DNA from 3 places in the Pseudomonas extremaustralis genome. Region 3 is predicted to be linked to each of the others. Evidence: predicted binding sites of a transcription regulator. Region 3 holds the regulator's gene; each other region holds the start of a gene.
The links. Region 3 encodes sigma-54, which starts transcription at its own class of promoters, with help from an activator protein. Its sites were predicted from a motif close to ANTGGCATNNANNTTGCTNT; they were not measured.
Positions count from the first base shown of each region.

Region 1 (3,273 bases), 2.8 Mb from region 3:
CGACGTCGAGAAAATCCTCGCCGAAGTGGCCCCTACGTCGGAAGCGATTTCCGTCGGCGTGGTGGACGCTGACACGGCGCACAAGGCCATCTCGTTGCGTGTGCTGACGGTGGATGACTCTTCAGTAGCGCGCAAGCAGGTCACCCGTTGCCTGCAAACCGTCGGCGTTGAAGTGGTGGCCCTCAATGACGGTCGCCAAGCGCTGGATTATCTGCGCAAGCTGGTGGAGGAGGGCAAGAAGCCGGAAGACGAATTCTTGATGATGATCTCCGACATCGAAATGCCGGAAATGGATGGCTATACCCTCACGGCCGAAATACGCAGCGACCCACGCATGCAAAAATTGCATATCATCCTGCATACTTCGCTGTCGGGCGTATTCAACCAGGCGATGGTCAAGAAGGTCGGTGCCGATGACTTCCTGGCCAAATTTCGTCCTGATGACCTGGCATCCCGGGTAGTCGACCGGATCAAGGCAGCAGATCACGGCTAGGGAATTTCTCCCGGGCGGTCACACGATTTAAGAGGCGGTATCATTGTCTACGGGTAATTTGGATTTCGAACAGTTCCGGGTCTTCCTGGAGAAAGCCTGTGGCATATTGCTCGGTGAAAACAAGCAGTACCTGGTATCCAGCCGTCTCAATAAGCTGATGGAGCAGCAGGGCATCAAGTCTCTGGGTGAGTTGGTGCAGCGTATTCAGGGGCAGCCGCGCAGCGGGCTCAAGGAAATGGTGGTCGATGCCATGACCACCAATGAAACCCTGTGGTTTCGCGATACCTATCCCTTTGAAGTGCTCAAGAGCAAGGTGCTGCCGGAGGCCATCAAGGCCAGTCCTGGGCAGCGCTTGCGTATCTGGTCGGCTGCCTGCTCGTCGGGGCAGGAACCGTACTCGATTTCGATGGCCATCGATGAGTTCGAGCGGACCAACATGGGCCAGCTTAAAGCCGGGGCGCAAATTGTCGCTACCGACCTGTCCGGCACCATGCTCACCAATTGCAAGACCGGCGAATACGACAGCCTGGCCCTGGGGCGCGGTTTGTCCCAGGAACGGCTGCAACGTTACTTCGACCCAAAAGGGGCGGGGCGCTGGGCGATCAAGGCGCCGATCAAGAACCGCGTGGAGTTTCGCTCGTTCAACCTGCTCGACAGCTATGCCAGCCTCGGCAAGTTCGACATGGTGTTCTGCCGCAACGTACTGATCTACTTTTCGGCCGAGGTGAAGAAGGACATCCTGCTGCGCATCCACGGAACCCTTAAGCGCGGCGGCTACCTGTTTCTCGGTGCGTCCGAGGCGCTCAATGGCCTGCCGGATCATTTCCAGATGGTGCAGTGCAGCCCGGGGATCATCTACCAGGCGAAGTAAGCCGTACGCAGACAAAGTGTGGGAGGGGGCTTGCTCCCGATAGCGGTGGTTCAGTTGATGTAGCTATCACTGATATACCGCTATCGGGAGCAAGCCCCCTCCCACATTTGTTTCTGCGGCAAAGCTGAAAAAAACGGCAATCCCATTGCCGCTTTACTGGCACTACGCGGAAACCGGTTGCCGCTTTTCTGGCATTGCCGCCGGCAATTTTCGCGCAAGCCCTTGATTTACGGGGCTGTCAAACATTGGCATGGGCCTTGCTATAACCCTGTTAACGAACAGCAGGTCAGCCTAAAGGTTTCCGCCATGAGCATCAGCTTCGATAAAGCGCTCGGTATCCACGAACAAGCCCTGGGCTTTCGCGCCCAGCGTGCCGAAGTCCTGGCCAACAACATTGCCAACGCCGACACCCCGAACTACAAGGCTCTGGACCTGGACTTCTCCGCCGTGCTCGCCGCACAGCAGGATAAGACCAAGAACGGCACCTTCGCCTTGAATATGACCAACAGCCGTCATATCGAAGCGCAAGGCCTGAGCAGTGGGGACGAGTCGCTGCTGTATCGCACGCCGATGCAGCCGTCGATCGACCAGAACACCGTCGACGCCCAGCTGGAGCAATCGGCCTACGCCGAGAACTCGGTGAACTTCCAGGCCAGCTTTACCCTGCTCAACAGTAAATTCAAAGGGCTGATGTCAGCCCTGCGTGGAGAGTAAGCCATGTCCTTAGCCAGTGTTTTCAATATTGCCGGCAGTGGCATGAGCGCGCAGACCACGCGCTTGAACACCGTCGCCAGTAACATCGCCAACGCCGAGACTGTGTCTTCGAGCATTGACCAGACCTACCGCGCCCGTCACCCGGTGTTCGCCACCATGTTCCAGGGCGGCCAGAGCGGTGGCAGCGATTCGTTGTTCCAGAACAAGGATGCCGCAGGGTCTGGCGTGCAGGTACTCGGCGTGGTTGAAGACCAGAGCAATCTGGAAGCCCGCTACGAGCCTAACCACCCGGCGGCCAACGAAAAAGGCTACGTGTACTACCCGAACGTCAACGTGGTCGAGGAAATGGCCGACATGATTTCCGCCAGCCGCTCGTTCCAGACCAACGCGGAAATGATGAACACCGCCAAAACCATGATGCAGAAGGTCCTGACCCTGGGTCAGTGATAAGGGGCGCCAAATAATGGCCATTGTTGATACGTCTACCAACACAGCGGTCCAGGACCTTTTCAACACCAAGGTCAAGACTGCGACAGACAACACCAGCATCGCCGCCGCGACCAGTGCGGCGACGGGTAACCAATCGCTGGGCAAGGATGCGTTCCTGCAATTGCTGGTGACACAACTGAAAAACCAGAATCCGCTGTCGCCTCAGGACAACGGTGCATTCGTGGCCCAGCTGGCACAGTTCAGCAGCCTGGAAGGCATCAACACCCTGAACGATTCGGTGAATGCGATCTCCAGCAACTTCAGCTCCTCGCAAGCGCTGCAGGCTTCTTCGCTGGTAGGGCGTTCGATCATCACCCAGACCGACAAGGCCTTGGTGGACACAAGCAAGAGCATGACCGGTTCGGTCGCGGTGACTGCGGCAACGGGCAACGTGTCCGTCAAGATCACCGATGCAAGCGGCGCTGTGGTGCGCACCATTGATATGGGCGCCCAGAGTGCTGGCACTTCCAGCTTCATCTGGGATGGCAAGACCGATGCGGGTGATGTTGCTCCCGCCGGTACTTACACCTTCGCGGCGACCACCAAGAGTGACAGCGGCGACTCGGTGGCCCTGGCGACTTCGCTGCCGGCAACGGTGACCAGTGTGACGTTGAGCCAGACCGGCGGCGAAATGGTGCTGAACCTTGCCGGTGGCATGGGCAGCGTCAAGCTCTCGCAAATTCAGACTATCGGTACATAGAGCCGG
Region 1 is NZ_LT629689.1:6,640,723-6,643,995, forward strand. Features, by position in the region: gene BLR63_RS30800 (chemotaxis protein CheV) at 1-493, shown strand, start outside; gene cheR (protein-glutamate O-methyltransferase CheR) at 537-1,364, shown strand; gene flgB (flagellar basal body rod protein FlgB) at 1,671-2,078, shown strand; gene flgC (flagellar basal body rod protein FlgC) at 2,082-2,525, shown strand; gene flgD (flagellar hook assembly protein FlgD) at 2,542-3,267, shown strand.
Region 1: the regulator sigma-54 is predicted to act here: its motif matches at 1,609-1,628, upstream of flgB (flagellar basal body rod protein FlgB).

Region 2 (3,273 bases), 3.1 Mb from region 3:
CCAGAGTTGTCAGCAAACACACTGATCCGCGTAGGAGCCGGCAAGCCGGCTCCTGCTGGGTCAGGCGTAGTAGTCGACGGCGCTGGAGCCGATCACGGTGGCAGTCACCGGTGCCACGGCGTCAGCCACGTCGACATGACTACCACTGTCGCCGTTGTCACTGCGCCCGCCGCCGCCACTGACGCCACGGGTCTGGGCCTGCTGTTGTTGCTGCTCCTGGCCACGGGACTGGTCGGAGACGTTGACGTCCACCTGCCCCATGCCCTGCTGGGCGAACATTTCCCGCAGCCGGCCGGACTGGCTTTCCAGGGCTTCACGCACTACCGGGTGGGCGCTCATGAAGTTGACCTGGGCCTGCTGGTCAGCCGTCATGTTGACCTTGATATCCAGGCGACCGAGCTCGGCCGGTTGCAGCTGGATCTCCGCCGACTTGAGGTTGCCGCTGGACAGGTACATGACCCGATTGACGATCTCGTCCGTCCAGCCACTCTGATGCATGGCCAGCGGCGCATTCGCGACCGGCGGCAGGGCGTTCGCGGTTTTCGGGGTAGCGGCCTGGGTCAGTGCCGCCAGGCGGTTGGCGAAGTCATCGACGCGGGTGTCGCTGTTGGCGTCTTTCAGATCCTTGAGCCCGCCTTCGATCAAGCCGCCGAAGGCCTTGTCGCCACCTGTATCGGTGCTGTCCTTGGAAGCCTGCTGGTCAACCATAACGGCCATCCCGGCAGCAAAGCTCTGGGCAGCGGTCGGTTGGTCCTGGGTCGGCGCGGCGGTGGTTTTTGCCGGTTCCTGGCTGCTGGCCGACACATGCCCGCCCTGCTCCATCGCCAAGCGCACGGCTGGCATGGCATCCAGCGGGTCGGCTTGAGGGTCGAAGGCTGGCTTGGCCGGATCGGTCGCGGCAATCGGCGCCGCTGCCACCGGCTGGGCTTTGACATCCTGGGTGGTGACAGCGGGCGCAGGGGTTTCCACCGGTGCAGGTGCTGGAACCGGAACCGGCACGACCACCGGCGTGACCGTGGCCATCAACGCCGGATCAACGACCGGGTCCACCGCCGGCTGCTGCGTCAGCGTCGGATCGACCGGCGCTGGGTCATTCTGGCTGGCGCTGCTGTCGGCTTTCGCCGGCGGATCGGCTGGCAAGGTATTGCCGCTATCGGCAACCGCTGGCGCGCTGGAGGAAGGCTTGCTACTGCCGGCAGAGGGCTTGTCGCTACCGGCGGCGGGCTTGGCACTGGTATCGACCGGCTTATCCCGCGTGGGCTTGGCCGTGTTGTCGTCGGCCTTGGCGGAGGGCTTGGCGGAGGGCTTGGCGCCCTGGCTGGCGAACACCTGCGCGAAGCCAGGGCCTTTGTCCCGCGGGTCCGCAGCCACTGCCGGTTGATTGGCGGCGGGCGCTTGAGGCTTGGCCGCGGGGGCAGCCTGAAGAAGCGAATTCGGGGCGACGGGCATAGGTAAAGGTCTCCACTGCATGGGGATCGGGGCTGCAGTATCGAGAGATAGAGCAAGAGTCGGGCCAAGTTGCACGACAATCGCCATCGGCGGGTAAAAAGCGATCTGAATGGTGGGGGCTGGCGTTACCGCCCCAACTCAAAGACTGAAGCGCTGGCGCTCGGACTCATACATCGGCTTGACCAGTGCAAACTCATGATCGATCTGGTCGACCAGCGCCCCAAGGTCCGCCGCTGCCTCGGCCGACTCGGATTCCAGCCGCTGGCACAACTGCGCCAACCGCACCGCGCCGAGGTTGCCGCTGCTGCCCTTGAAGCTGTGGGCAATCCGGCCCAGCGCCTTGGCGTCGTCCCGCGCCTTGCGCAGCGCTTCGACACGTTTTTGCGAATCGTCGAGGAAGGTATCGAGCAACTTGGGATAATCGCCCTCCATGACTTCCTGCAAACCGGACAACACTTCCGAGTCCAGATGAATATCAACCACCACTTGCTCGCTCCTTGATCAAGAATCGGCGGATTATGCCAGAGCCCCCCAGGAAAACTCTACGCAGACACTGCGCCCGCCGTCGGACCAGCGCACAGCACTGCTCAACTGGCGCACCAGGCTCAGGCCCCGACCAGACAGACGGTCGATATCCAGTGGCCGGGCCAGCACCTGTTCCACGTCGAACCCGGCCCCACTGTCTTCCAGGCACAGGGTCATTTTGCCGCCCGCCTCGGTGGGCACCACCTGCACATGCACCCGCACGCAACCGCTGCTCAACTGCGCCAGCCGGTCGCTGCGCTGGCGATAGTATTCGGCAAAACCCTGGGCATCGCGCTTGAGCTGCGAATCCAGACCCAGCACGCCGTGCTCCAGGGCGTTGGAGTACAACTCGGCCATGACGCTGTAGAGCGCCCCGCTATGCTCACGCAGGCCCTGGACCTCCAGCAGCAGTTGCAGCAAGTACGGCAAGGGGTTGTAGCGTTTGAGGGTCTCGGCGCGGAACTCGAAACTCACCGACCAATCCGGCGGGCTCGACTGGCCGCTGTCGGCATGCAACAGCCCGGTCGCGCGCAGTGACTGGCCGGGTTGCAGGGTGATTTCCACCATGCTCACGTCATCGCGCGCCATGCCCCGAAACGCCGCCAAAGCCTGCTCGATCTCTTCGAACAACCGATCGGGCTCACGGTTGGCGGCAAAGACCTGCCGCAAACGCTCGGCACCGAACAGCTGGTCATTGGCGTCGGAGGTATCCAGCACGCCATCGGACAGCAGGAACACGCGGTCGCCCAACGCCATGGGCCAGACGTCGGTGCGATCATCAAAAGCGTCCGCCGACAGCACACCCAACGGCAAATGCCGCGACTGCAGGGGCATACGCTTGCCGCTGGCGACCTCATGCACATAACCGTCGGGCATGCCGCCGTTCCACACCTCCACCATTCGCCGCTGCGCACTCAGGCACAACAAGGTCGCGCAGCAAAACATGTCCACCGGCAGGATGCGCTTGAGCTTGGCATTCATCTCGCGAAGGATCTGCGCCAGGCCGTAACCCTTGGCGGTCATGCCGTAAAACACCTCCGCCAACGGCATGGCGCCCACCGCCGCCGGCAACCCATGGCCGGTGAAGTCGCCGAGCAGCACATGCATATCACCGGACGGTGTGTAGGCCGCCAGCAGCAAATCGCCATTGAACAGCGCATAGGGCGACTGCAAGTAGCGGATATTCGGCGCCGCATTGATACAGCCGGAATGGGCCACCTTGTCGAACACCGCCTTGGCCACCCGCTGCTCATGCAACAGGTAGTCATGGTGCCTGGCGATCAGGTCGCGCTGCTGCAA
Region 2 is NZ_LT629689.1:270,301-273,573, reverse strand. Features, by position in the region: gene BLR63_RS01290 (flagellar hook-length control protein FliK) at 61-1,449, opposite strand; gene BLR63_RS01285 (Hpt domain-containing protein) at 1,588-1,932, opposite strand; gene BLR63_RS01280 (ATP-binding SpoIIE family protein phosphatase) at 1,966-3,273, opposite strand, start outside.
Region 2: the regulator sigma-54 is predicted to act here: its motif matches at 1,499-1,518, upstream of BLR63_RS01290 (flagellar hook-length control protein FliK).

Region 3 (3,273 bases):
AGCGCCTCATTGCTGCTGGCGCTGCGCAGTTTGTCGCGTACGTCCTTGCGGTCAAGCATGCTGGCGATCTGCCGGAGCAGTTCCAGGTGCGCATCGGTGGCTGCCTGTGGGACCAGCAGTACAAACAGCAGGTCGACCGGGGCACCGTCGATGGCGTCGAAATCGATGGGAGCTTCCAGGTGCAGCAGGGCGCTGACAGGTGTCTCGCAGCCCTTCAGGCGGCAGTGGGGAATGGCGATGCCGTTACCAAAACCTGTGGAGCCGAGTTTTTCACGGGCAATAAGAGCCTCATATACATCTTGCATCTCCAGCTCAGGCACTTCGCGGCTGATCAGGTTGGCAATTTGTTCGAGGGCTTTTTTCTTGCTGCCGCCCGGCGCATTCACAAGTGAACGGCCGGGGGTCAGGATGGTTTCAAGTCGGATCATGGGGGGAGAGTTAACGACCTGTACCTTGCATCAGGTGCAGATTCTTTTCCTTATGCTTTATGAGTTGGCGGTCCAGCTTGTCGTAGAGCGAGTCGATCGCCGCATACATGTCCTCATGCTCAGCATTGGCGACGAGCTTGGCATTCGGTACGTGCAGGGTGGCCTCGATTTTCTGTTTGAGCTTATCGACCTCCATGATGACCTGCACGTTGGTGATCTTGTCAAAATGCCCCGCAAGCTTGTTCAGCTTGCTCTCGGTGTACTCACGCAGGGGCTTGGTGACTTCCAGCTGGTGTCCACTGATGTTGACTTGCATACAGCTTCTCCTTCGTTGCCAGTGCATAAAGCGGCAGGCAAGAACGCCTGCCACTGGAACGCTGTGGCCCGCCCGTCACATCAAACGCTTTCGCTCGCTGGAAGGCGCGATCCCTAGGGACTCGCGGTATTTGGCGACGGTTCGACGGGCGACCTGAATGCCTTGTGCCTCCAGTAAACCAGCGATCTTGCTGTCACTCAACGGCTTTTTCTGATTTTCCGCGGCAACCAGTTTTTTGATGATCGCGCGGATCGCCGTGGACGAGCATTCGCCGCCTTCGGAGGTGCTGACGTGGCTGGAGAAAAAGTATTTCAGCTCATATATACCCCGTGGGGTATGCATGAATTTTTGCGTGGTTACCCGGGAAATCGTCGATTCGTGCATGCCCACCGCTTCGGCGATGTCATGCAGAACCAGGGGTTTCATCGCTTCGTCGCCGTATTCCAGGAAGCCGCGCTGGTGCTCGACGATCTGGGTGGCCACTTTCATCAGGGTTTCGTTGCGGCTTTGCAGGCTCTTGATGAACCAGCGCGCTTCCTGCAACTGGTTGCGCATGAAGGTGTTATCGGCGCTGGTGTCGGCGCGGCGCACGAAGCCGGCATATTGGGGGTTGACCCGCAGGCGTGGCACCGACTCCTGGTTCAACTCCACCTGCCAGCGCTCATTATGCTTGCGCACGATCACGTCGGGCACGACGTATTCGGCTTCAGTGGACTCGATCTGCGAGCCTGGGCGTGGGTTGAGGCTTTGCACCAACTCGATGACCTGGCGCAGGTCGTCTTCCTTGAGCTTCATGCGGCGCATCAACTGGCTGTAGTCGCGGCTGCCCAGCAGGTCGATGTAGTCAGTGACCAGGCGCTGGGCCTCAACGAGCCAAGGAGTTTTGGCGGGCAACTGGCGCAATTGCAGCAACAGGCACTCGCTGAGGTTGCGCGCGCCGATGCCTGCGGGCTCGAACTGCTGGATGCGGTGCAGGACGGCTTCGATTTCGTCCAGCTCGATGTCCAGTTCCGGGTCGAAGGCTTCAAGAATTTCTTCGAGCGTTTCGTCCAGATAGCCCTGGTTATTGATGCAGTCGATCAGGGTTACGGCGATCAGGCGATCGGTGTCGGACATCGGCGCCAGGTTCAATTGCCAAAGCAAGTGGCTCTGAAGGCTCTCGCCGGCGGAGGTGCGGGTGGTGAAATCCCACTCGTCGTCATCGTTGCTGGGCAGGCTGCTGGCGCTGGTCTGGTAGACGTCTTCCCAGGCGGTGTCTACGGGAAGTTCGTTGGGAATGCGTTCGTTCCAGTCGCCTTCCTCAAGGTTGTCCACCGTCGGGGCGGTTTCCTGGTAGGAGGGTTCCTGTACGTCGGAGTTGGGTTTTTGCTCGATGTTGTCAGCCAGTGGGTCTGCATTATCGAAGTCGTCGCCTTCTTCCTGGCGTTCGAGCATCGGATTGGACTCCAGGGCCTCCTGGATTTCCTGTTGCAGGTCCAGGGTCGACAATTGGAGCAGGCGGATGGCCTGTTGCAGCTGCGGTGTCATCGTCAGCTGCTGGCCCATTCTCAGGACTAGCGATGGTTTCATGGCAGGGGCTTAACACCTTATTCGCCGGCGCAATGCGCCATCCACGACAGGGCGCGTGAGCGCCAAACATAAGCAAATTATATGCCTGATATCGGGGGCTTTGCCTAGAGCGCGGTAACAATAAAAATCCGGAGGTTTTCATTGACTCCCGCGCGCCTTGGCGAACGGCCGTGACACCACGGTAGTTACAGGCGGAACTCGTGACCCAGGTACACTTCCTTGACCAGTTCGTTGGCAAGGATGGTCGCGGAATCGCCTTCGGCAATCAGCTGTCCATCGTTGACGATATACGCGGTTTCGCAGATATCGAGGGTCTCACGGACATTGTGGTCGGTGATCAGCACGCCAATGCCCTTGGCCTTGAGGTGGTGGATGATCTGCTTGATGTCGCCTACCGAGATCGGGTCGACGCCTGCAAACGGTTCGTCCAGCAGGATGAACTTGGGGTTGGTGGCCAGGGCCCGGGCAATTTCCACGCGGCGACGCTCGCCACCGGACAGGCTCATGCCGAGGTTGTCGCGAATATGATTGATGTGGAATTCCTGGAGCAGGCTTTCCAGTTCCTTGCGACGCCCGTCACGGTCGAGTTCCTTGCGGGTCTCGAGGATCGCCATGATGTTGTCGGCTACCGACAGTTTGCGAAAAATCGATGCTTCCTGCGGAAGGTAGCCGATGCCAGCGCGGGCGCGACCGTGCATCGGCTGGTGGCTGACATCCAGGTCGTCGATCAGGACGCGCCCCTGATCCGCCTGGACCAGCCCGACGATCATATAGAAGCAAGTGGTCTTGCCGGCGCCGTTAGGGCCGAGCAGGCCGACGATCTGGCCGCTGTCGATCGACAGGCTGACGTCGCGCACGACCTGACGGCCTTTGTAGGCCTTGGCCAGATGCTGGGCTTTCAGGGTTGCCATTACTCGGCCTTCTTCTTCGGCTGGATAACCATGTCGATACGTGGGCGCG
Region 3 is NZ_LT629689.1:3,888,200-3,891,472, reverse strand. Features, by position in the region: gene ptsN (PTS IIA-like nitrogen regulatory protein PtsN) at 1-428, opposite strand, end outside; gene hpf (ribosome hibernation-promoting factor, HPF/YfiA family) at 439-744, opposite strand; gene BLR63_RS17970 (RNA polymerase factor sigma-54) at 820-2,313, opposite strand; gene lptB (LPS export ABC transporter ATP-binding protein) at 2,499-3,224, opposite strand; gene lptA (lipopolysaccharide transport periplasmic protein LptA) at 3,224-3,273, opposite strand, start outside.